DNA from 4 places in the Brenneria populi genome. Region 1 is predicted to be linked to each of the others. Evidence: predicted binding sites of a transcription regulator. Region 1 holds the regulator's gene; each other region holds the start of a gene.
What was found. The regulator PhoB, encoded in region 1, activates phosphate uptake and scavenging genes when phosphate is short. The targets are predictions, from matches to a motif close to CTGTCATAAAACTGNCNNAT.
Positions count from the first base shown of each region.

Region 2: the regulator PhoB is predicted to act here: its motif matches at 974-993, upstream of VSX58_RS17055 (esterase-like activity of phytase family protein).
Region 3: the regulator PhoB is predicted to act here: its motif matches at 1,439-1,458, upstream of pitA (inorganic phosphate transporter PitA).
Region 4: the regulator PhoB is predicted to act here: its motif matches at 1,134-1,153, upstream of glpT (glycerol-3-phosphate transporter).

Region 1 is NZ_JAYWTM010000004.1:495,886-498,091, forward strand. It holds gene phoR (phosphate regulon sensor histidine kinase PhoR) at 1-619, opposite strand, end outside; gene phoB (phosphate response regulator transcription factor PhoB) at 647-1,336, opposite strand; gene sbcD (exonuclease subunit SbcD) at 1,646-2,206, shown strand, end outside.
Region 2 is NZ_JAYWTM010000020.1:107,049-109,254, reverse strand. It holds gene VSX58_RS17055 (esterase-like activity of phytase family protein) at 1-896, opposite strand, end outside; gene VSX58_RS17050 (multidrug efflux MFS transporter) at 1,071-2,206, opposite strand, start outside.
Region 3 is NZ_JAYWTM010000009.1:43,115-45,320, reverse strand. It holds gene pitA (inorganic phosphate transporter PitA) at 1-1,368, opposite strand, end outside; gene VSX58_RS11830 (BaiN/RdsA family NAD(P)/FAD-dependent oxidoreductase) at 1,650-2,206, shown strand, end outside.
Region 4 is NZ_JAYWTM010000014.1:43,818-46,023, reverse strand. It holds gene glpA (anaerobic glycerol-3-phosphate dehydrogenase subunit A) at 1-940, opposite strand, end outside; gene glpT (glycerol-3-phosphate transporter) at 1,251-2,206, shown strand, end outside.

The DNA.
Region 1 (2,206 bases):
AATTACGTCTCGCGCCTTCCAACTGGTGCATCTGCGTAACGTCGCGCACCACCATCATCAACTGCCCTTCGGAATAGGGCATAACGCGAAACTCAACATGATGAGAGTTATTCAGCTGCAGCATTAGCGGACGGCTGAAATCTTTTCCTTTCAGATAGCCGGCGAATTCAGGATAGCGCAACAGGTTGAGGATATTCTGCCCGCTGTCTTCCGGCCAGCGTAAACTGAGCAGGTGCTGAGCCAGGCGGTTACACCAGAAAATGGCCCCCTCTTCGGTGGTGATCACCACCGCATCCGGCAGCGATTCGGCCCCGCTGCGAAAGCGCTTGATCAAGAGCGCCAACTCGCGACGCCGCCGACGGTTGCGCAGCTGCATCTGATACAGGCCGTAGAATAGGGGTTCCCAGCTCCAGCGGCCGGGCGGCGGAGTCATACTGCGATCGACCCACAGCCAGTAGGAAAGTTTAAGCTGATTATAAAAGTTCCAGCACAGTACGATCAGAACAGCAGCCAGTAGAAACCAGGGCAGATAGCCAAAGATCAGCCCCAGCAGGAGCGCAGGCAGACAAAAAAAAGCCAGCTCCAACGCCAGCCTCTTCCATGATAGACGTTCTAGCACGTTGATGTTTCTCCGGTACGACAACCTTCAATAGCGCGTTGAAAAACGGTATCCCGTTCCCCGCACGGTCTGCACCATTTTATCATGGCCGCTGGTCTCCAACGCCTTACGCAGTCTGCGGATATGGACATCAACGGTGCGGTCTTCAACATAAACGTTAGTGCCCCAAACGTGATTGAGCAACTGTTCGCGACTGTAAACCCGTTCAGGATGCGTCATAAAGAAGTGCAGCAGCTTAAACTCCGTTGGCCCCATATCCAGCGCGAGCTCTTCCGTCGTTACCCGATGAGAGGAGGGATCCAGACTCAATCCGCGCATTTCAATCACTTCTTCGACCGCCATGGGGGAGATGCGGCGCATCACCGCTTTGATGCGCGCCACCAGCTCTTTGGGCGAAAAAGGTTTGGTGATGTAATCATCCGCGCCCACCTCAAGCCCGCGCACCCGATCTTCCTCTTCACCGCGGGCGGTCAACATAACAACGGGGATATCGCGAGTCAGCGCTTCGCGCTTCATATGCTTGATAAATTGCAGGCCCGATCCGCCCGGCAGCATCCAGTCCAATAGCACCAGCTCCGGAAAAGGTTCTGACAGTTGTGTGACCGCGCTGTCATAATCTTCTGCTTCTACTGGCTGGTAACCATTCTGTTCCAGCACAAAACAGACCATTTCACGAATCGGTGCTTCATCTTCCACGACTAATATGCGTCTTGCCATTGTTAATCCTGTCGTTAATCATCGTCGCCATTATCATGCGCAAAGCATTATGCGTCAGTTTTATGACAGATTTATGAAAAAAACGCCGGGAGCGTTTTTCCGCGTCACGCAGTGACGCCCCGCAGGGCAAGCCCCAGGGATGGGGCGAGTAAAAAAACGCCGGGAGCGTTTTTCCACGTCACGTCGTAGTGCCCCGCCTTGCGGCATATCTTCGCGCCGCTTTCCAAAGCCGTTTTTTCACCAGGACAGGCCGGCATACGGCTGTTTATACTAAACGGCACCGCAATGACTTAGCGCTCAAGGAGTTCCATGCGTATTATTCACACCGCCGACTGGCATCTGGGGCAATATTTTTACACCAAAAGCCGCGCAGCCGAGCATCAAGCCTTCCTGCACTGGCTGATCGCCCAGGTCGAGCTGCGTCAGGTGGATGCAGCAATAGTAGCAGGAGATATCTTTGATAATGGCTCGCCGCCCAGCTATGCGCGGGAAATGTATTACCGCTTCGTTGTCGATCTGCAGCGAACAGGCTGCCGTCTGGTTATCCTGGCCGGCAACCATGATTCCGTCGCTACGCTGAACGAATCGCGGGATCTGCTGGCCTTTATGAATACCCAGGTTATCGCCGGCGCCGACGACGATCTCGAAAAACAGGTGCTTGTGCTGGAAAATCGTCAGGGACAGCCCGGCGCCCTACTGTGCGCGATCCCTTTTCTGCGGCCGCGCGATCTGACGACCAGTCAGGCCGGGCAGTCCGGCGATGAAAAGCAGCAAAAACTGCAGGACGCCATCACCGCGCATTACCAGCGGTGTTACCGGCTCGCCTGCCGGAAACGCGAGGAATTGGAGTTACCGCTGCCCATCATCGCC
Region 2 (2,206 bases), on a different contig from region 1:
CGTTGATTATCCAAAGCGACGATATCGCCGATTTTGGCGTCTTTGGCTTTCTTGTAGCTGTCGACATTGATGGGGTAGCCCACCATACGGCTGGCGCCGTTTTCCGGGTTAAAAATGACCAGACGCGTGAACCGCGCTTTGTTCTTGCTTTTGTTATCGATATCCAGCGTGCTCTGCACCGCCATGACCAGGTTGCCGTCCGGCAGTCTGGTCAACCCCTCGAAGCCGCGATTGGGCTGACGCCATTTGATGATATTGGGTAGACCGGTGGCGACGGACTGTTCGCCGCCAATAGGCGTCGGGCCGAATTTTTGCAGGATTTTTCCTTGCGCATCGATATGGATCAGAAACGGGCCGTATTCATCGCACAGCCAGAACCCGCCCTTACCGTCCGGCGCGATCCCTTCGGTATCCAGGCCGCGTTTACTGCTTTTCAGCGGGAGCAACGCATCATTTAGCGCCACTTCATTGGTGGAGCCAATCAAATCATCCGGTAGCGGCAGGCCGTCGATCGGGCCCTGTTCGTCATGCAACGCGCGCGGATTAGTTGCCTGCGCGGCGCCGGCGCTGACCTTGATGTCCATAACCAGCGGGGTGAAATCGGGATTGGCGAAGATCTTGGCTTCTTTATCGCCCGCCAGCGGCGCATCGGCGTTGGGTCCGCGATCGGTCAGCGTGGTAAACAGCAGGTCGTCGCCCTGTTTGCCGACGAAATAGAGGCCGGAACCGATCCCTACCGGCAAACCGTTGGGAAAGTTACCGGCGAACTTTCCCTGATAAGCGACGTGGTCTCCTTTGGGAAAGGAGACCACGTAGCGGGTGACTTGCTCGCCGTCGGCCAGCGCGTTTAAAGGAATCAGGCCGGCTAGCAATAGCGGCAATACATGCTGTTTCATCGTATTTACTCCTGTGGGTATTCGTTGGGAGGTCAAGGCTGAGTTGATTATGAAAATCACCGGAGCTTAAAGAACGGGCGTGTCATTTGCGTGACAGACACGATGCCGCCGCGCGACCGGAGAACGGGCGGATATTGATCGGAATCCGCTGTTCCGGGCGACAGCCGGATCGGTTCAGGTTTTTTTAGGTATCCGCCGAAAGCTTAGCGCGATCTGGATGGCGTTGCACAACACCAGAAACGCGGTGGTGATAAAGACCCAGCGGAAACCGGCTATGGCGGATACGCCGGAGCCAATCAGCGGACCGACGACGTTGCCTAGATACATAAACGATTGATTGTAGCCGAAGATGCGCCCGGTAACCTGCTGGCTGCTGTATTTTACCAGCAGCGCCTGGACCGCGGGCATCAGCGCGCCGTCGGCAAAGCCCAGCATAAACCGCAGTATGCCGAGCTGGGTCGGCGTTTGAATCACCGACATCACCCAGAACAGCAGAGCGCTTGACGCCAGCGCGGCGATCAGAATGCGGTGCGCGCCGATGCGATCGCCCAGGCGACCGAGCCGAGGCGCGGCCATCAGCGCCGATACGCCGGGAACGGCGGCGATGACCCCGCTGATAAACGCAATATTATTGCTATCGGGCGCCAGGTCGCGGATGAATAGCGTCAGAATGGGATTGATGGAGGCGTTCGACAGCTGAATCATCATGGTGGTGACGAACAGGCTCACGATCAGCATAGGATAGGGCAGGGAAGTAAACACCGCTTTACCGCTCAATCGGTTGGCCTTGCTGATTTTGATGGCGTTTTCCTTAATGGCGAACAGCGTAATCAAAAAGCTGATGAACAGCATCCCGGCGGTAACGAAAAAGACGATCCGCAGCCCAATGTAGTCGGCCATAAATCCGCCGAATAACGGGCCGAGGATGACCCCGGAAATTTGGCCGGTGGATAACGTCCCCAGCGCCCATCCGCTCTTTTCCCGCGGCACCTGCGAGGCGATCAGCGCCATCGCATTGGGGATGAACCCCGACGTCAGCCCCATCATGGAGCGTAAAATGAACAGCTGCCATACATTGGTGGCAAGGCCTTGCAGCGCCATGACGATGGACATCCCCAGCGCCGCGCGCAGCAGCATCAGCTTACGCCCTTTGCGGTCGGCCAGGCTTCCCCATAGCGGCGCGACAATCGCGGAAACCAGAAATGAGGAACTGAAAATAACGCCGGACCAGAGGCTCAATGATTCGTGCGAGCGTACGCCGAGTTGCTCGATGTACAGCGGTAGAAAGGGCAATATCTGGCTCATGGCCA
Region 3 (2,206 bases), on a different contig from region 1:
GGACGACAACACGTGCGTGGTGGAAACCGGCATGCCGGTATAGCTGGCGACGCCAATCGACAGGGCGGCGGTGACCTGCGCCGACACCCCCTGCGCATAGGTCATTCCCCGTTTGCCGATCTTCTCGCCGATGGTGGTCGCCACGCGTTTCCAGCCCACCATGGTCCCCAGAGAGAGCGCCAGCGCCACCGCAACGATGATCCAAATCGGCGCATACTCGACGGTCTGCAGCAGATCCTTGCGCAGGTTGCTCAGGTAGCGCTTGTCGTCAGCCTGGGTTTCCGGCAGCTTGATAATCCGATCCATGGTATCGGCAATGCACATCAGTAAACGGCGCACCTTGCCGCGATCGTCCGCATTTAACTGTTCGTAGCCTTTCAGGTTGTTCAGCAGGCCCATCGTCTGGTCAATCGCCACCATCACGCGGGAGCTATCGCAATAGAACTCCGTCGCCCCGCTCTCATCGGCGGGAATGGTTTTTTCCTCGGACAGGATCAGCGGCGGGGACAGGTCGATAACATGCCCCAGCGCGGCGCCGTGCTGATGATAATATTCCTGAAGATTAAGCACCGAGTCGCGGGTGCGGCTGATGTCATAGCCGGAGGCGTTCATATTGACGATAAACCCGGCCGGCGCCACGCCGATCAACACCAGCATAATCAAACCGATGCCCTTCTGACCGTCATTGGCTCCGTGAGAAAAGCTGACGCCGATGGCGGATAAAATCAGGGCGGTGCGCGTCCAGAACGGCGGCTTGCGTTTGCCGTCCTGCTTTTCACGATCGTTAGGCGTCAGATGTACGCGCTGCCGTTTTTTCGTGCTGTTCCAAAAGCGGCGTAATAAGAACAGCATCGCGCCGGCGATCGCCATCCCCACGATCGGCGACAGGATTAACGACAGGAAAATGCTGACCATTTTGCCAATATTGAGCGCGTCCACCACGGAGGTATTCGTCAATAGGGCATTGGTCAGGCCGATGCCGATGATGGCGCCGATCAGCGTGTGCGAGCTTGAAGCGGGCAGGCCGAAATACCAGGTGCCGAGGTTCCAGATAATCGCGGCCAGCAGCATGGAGAAGACCATGGCCAGACCATGCGCCGAACTGACATTCAGCAATAAGTCGGTAGGAAGCAGGTGGACGATGGCATAAGCAACGCTTAGCCCGCCCAGCAACACGCCTAAGAAATTGAAGATTCCCGCCATGACAACCGCGAACTGCGCTTTCATTGCCCGGGTATAAATCACGGTGGCGACGGCGTTGGCCGTATCGTGAAAACCATTAATGGCTTCATACATCAACACGAACAGTAAAGCCAGGATCAACATCAGGCCGGTGTAATAATCCAGTCCGGCAAATAAATGTAGCATAAGCGTTAGGCCATTTAGTGGTCATGAACGCGGCGCATTATCTGCGACAAGCTGGGGCGGGAAAAGGGAAAAATGACATTTTTTTGACTTAATCGGTGACGGCCGATGGCGAAATATATAATTAATTAATAAAAATCAAAAGATTATATATTATTACCAAATGGCGTAAATTGTTACGCTGGCATCCAACTGCAACGAACACTACAATTTGCCGCCCTGGATCATCACGCCTTTTATCTCAAGGTAGAAAATACGCGCAAACCATCAGCGGAGAAATCATTGTGGAACAGTTTGACGTTGTCATCATCGGCGCCGGCGCGGCGGGGCTCTTCTGCGCCGCACAGGCCGGACGGCGCGGGCTACGCGTTTTGCTGCTCGACAATGGCAAGAAGCCCGGACGTAAAATTTTAATGTCCGGCGGGGGACGCTGCAATTTCACCAATCTGTACGTCGAGCCTGCGGCTTATCTCTCTGAAAACCCTCACTTCTGCAAGTCCGCCCTGGCGCGCTATACCCAATGGGATTTTATCAGCCTGGTGAATAGCCACCGTATCGCCTACCACGAGAAAACCCTCGGCCAGCTATTCTGCGATGATTCAGCTCAACAGATCGTCGACATGTTGGTTACAGAGTGCGCGGAGGCTCAGGTCGAGATCCGGTTACGCAGCGAAGTGGCGGCGGTGGAAAAATCAGGCGGCGCGTTTACCCTGAGATTAACCAACGGCGAAACGCTCCATGGCGCGGCGCTGGTGATCGCCAGCGGCGGCCTGTCCATGCCGGGTCTGGGAGCGACGCCCTTCGGTTATCAAATCGCCCGGCAATTCGGCCTGAATGTTCT
Region 4 (2,206 bases), on a different contig from region 1:
CGGCATAGGCGCGCAGCATGCGCGTGGCCGCGAGCTGCGGGGCCAGCTTGGCGCCTTCGCGCATCAGCGTCTCCACCTCCGCGGAAGTGACCGTCATATTGTCGATCCGATCGTAATCGATATGGGTGGAGGTGGTGCCGATCAGCGAAATGGTGTCGCCCGGCACCAGAATATCGGCATCGGCCGGCTTACGGCAGCGGTTGATCACCATGTTGTTAATGCGGTGCCCCAAAATCAGCAGCGCCCCCTTCGCCGGAAACATCCGCACGCGCAGATCGGCGTACTCGGCGATATGCTGACCCCAAATCCCGGCGGCGTTCACCACCACCCGCGCATAGATTTCGCTTTCTACCGCGCTTTTATGGTCGAAAACGCGTACGCCGGTAATGCGATCGCCCTGGCGGATCAGGCCTATCACCTCATGGTAGGTCAACACCTCGGCGCCGTGTTCTTGCGCATCGATCATATTGGCCGCGGTCAGGCGGAACGGATCCACCGTACCGTCAGGCACCCGGACCGCGCCGATCAGCGCGGGGTTGGCCGCCGGCTCGAGCCGCAGGGCCTCTTGCGGATCGATGGCCCGTGCATCGATCCCCGCCCGCCGGCAGGCGGCGATAAACGGGGCCTGATAGTCGAGATCGTCCTCCGGCAGGGTGATAAACAGGCCGTCGGTGGGTTCGACGCAGTGGCGGGCGATACGCCGCAAAATCTGGTTTTCTTCAATACATTCGCGCGCGGATTCGCCATCGGTCACCGCATACCGCGATCCGCTATGCAGCAGTCCATGATTACGCCCGGTGGCCCCGGTGGCGATATCGTAGCGTTCAAGCAACAGGCAGCGTAACCCGCGCAGCGCGCAATCCCGCAATGTTCCGGCTCCCGTCGCGCCGCCGCCAATCACCACGACGTCGGTTTCCCGGTATGACCCACTCTTTCGCATCATGTCCTCGCTTCACGCGGCTGGTTATACCTTGTTATTGAGACACAAAATGCAGGGTTAATGTTTGATAAAGAGCAAAAACGAAAACAAAACGAGCACAAGAGACAATTAAACCCTATAAATGTGATTCAATTCACTAAATAAGGGCCGTGAGCGCGATAAATTTTGCCAACTTAATCACATAAATATCACATAGTCATAAAAATGTAACATTTGAGCGATGCCTCACAGATGAAAAGCGCGATGCCGGATACCATTATGCTCGTTATAGAACATAAAATTATCGTTTTCGGGCGTATTGGAGACAGCTATGTTGAGCATTTTTAAACCCGCGGCGCATCAGCCCCGCATTGCGAAAGATCGGGTCGATCCTTTATACCGGCGCCTGCGTTGGCAAATTTTCATGGGGATCTTCTTTGGCTATGCCGCTTACTATCTGGTGCGCAAGAATTTTGCGCTGGCGATGCCCTATCTGATCGAACAAGGCTTTTCCCGCGGCGATCTTGGCTTTGCGCTCTCCGGCATCTCGATTGCCTACGGGTTTTCCAAATTCATCATGGGTTCGGTATCCGACCGCTCCAATCCGCGCGTCTTCCTGCCTGCGGGTTTAATACTGGCCGCCGCCGTGATGCTCTTTATGGGATTCGTTCCCTGGGCAACGTCCAGCATCGCCGTTATGTTCGTCCTGCTGTTCCTGTGCGGCTGGTTTCAGGGCATGGGCTGGCCGCCGTGCGGACGCACTATGGTTCACTGGTGGTCAAAGAAAGAGCGCGGCGGCATCGTTTCCGTCTGGAACTGCGCCCATAACGTCGGCGGCGGTATTCCGCCTCTGCTGTTCCTGCTCGGAATGGCCTGGTTCAACGACTGGAAAGCCGCCCTGTATATGCCGGCGTTTGCCGCGATTCTGGTTGCGCTGATCGCCTTCGCCCTGATGCGCGACACCCCGCAGTCCTGCGGACTGCCGTCGATTGAAGAGTATAAGAACGATTATCCGGTTGATTATAATGAAAAAGCGGAAGAAGAACTGACGGCGAAACAGATCTTCATGCAATACGTTTTCCCCAACAAACTGCTGTGGTACATCGCTATCGCCAACGTGTTCGTTTACCTGCTGCGCTACGGCATTCTCGACTGGTCGCCCACGTATTTAAAAGAGGTGAAACACTTCGCGCTGGACAAATCCTCCTGGGCCTATTTCCTCTATGAGTATGCCGGCATCCCCGGCACGCTGATATGCGGCTGGATGTCGGACAAAGTCTTTAGAGG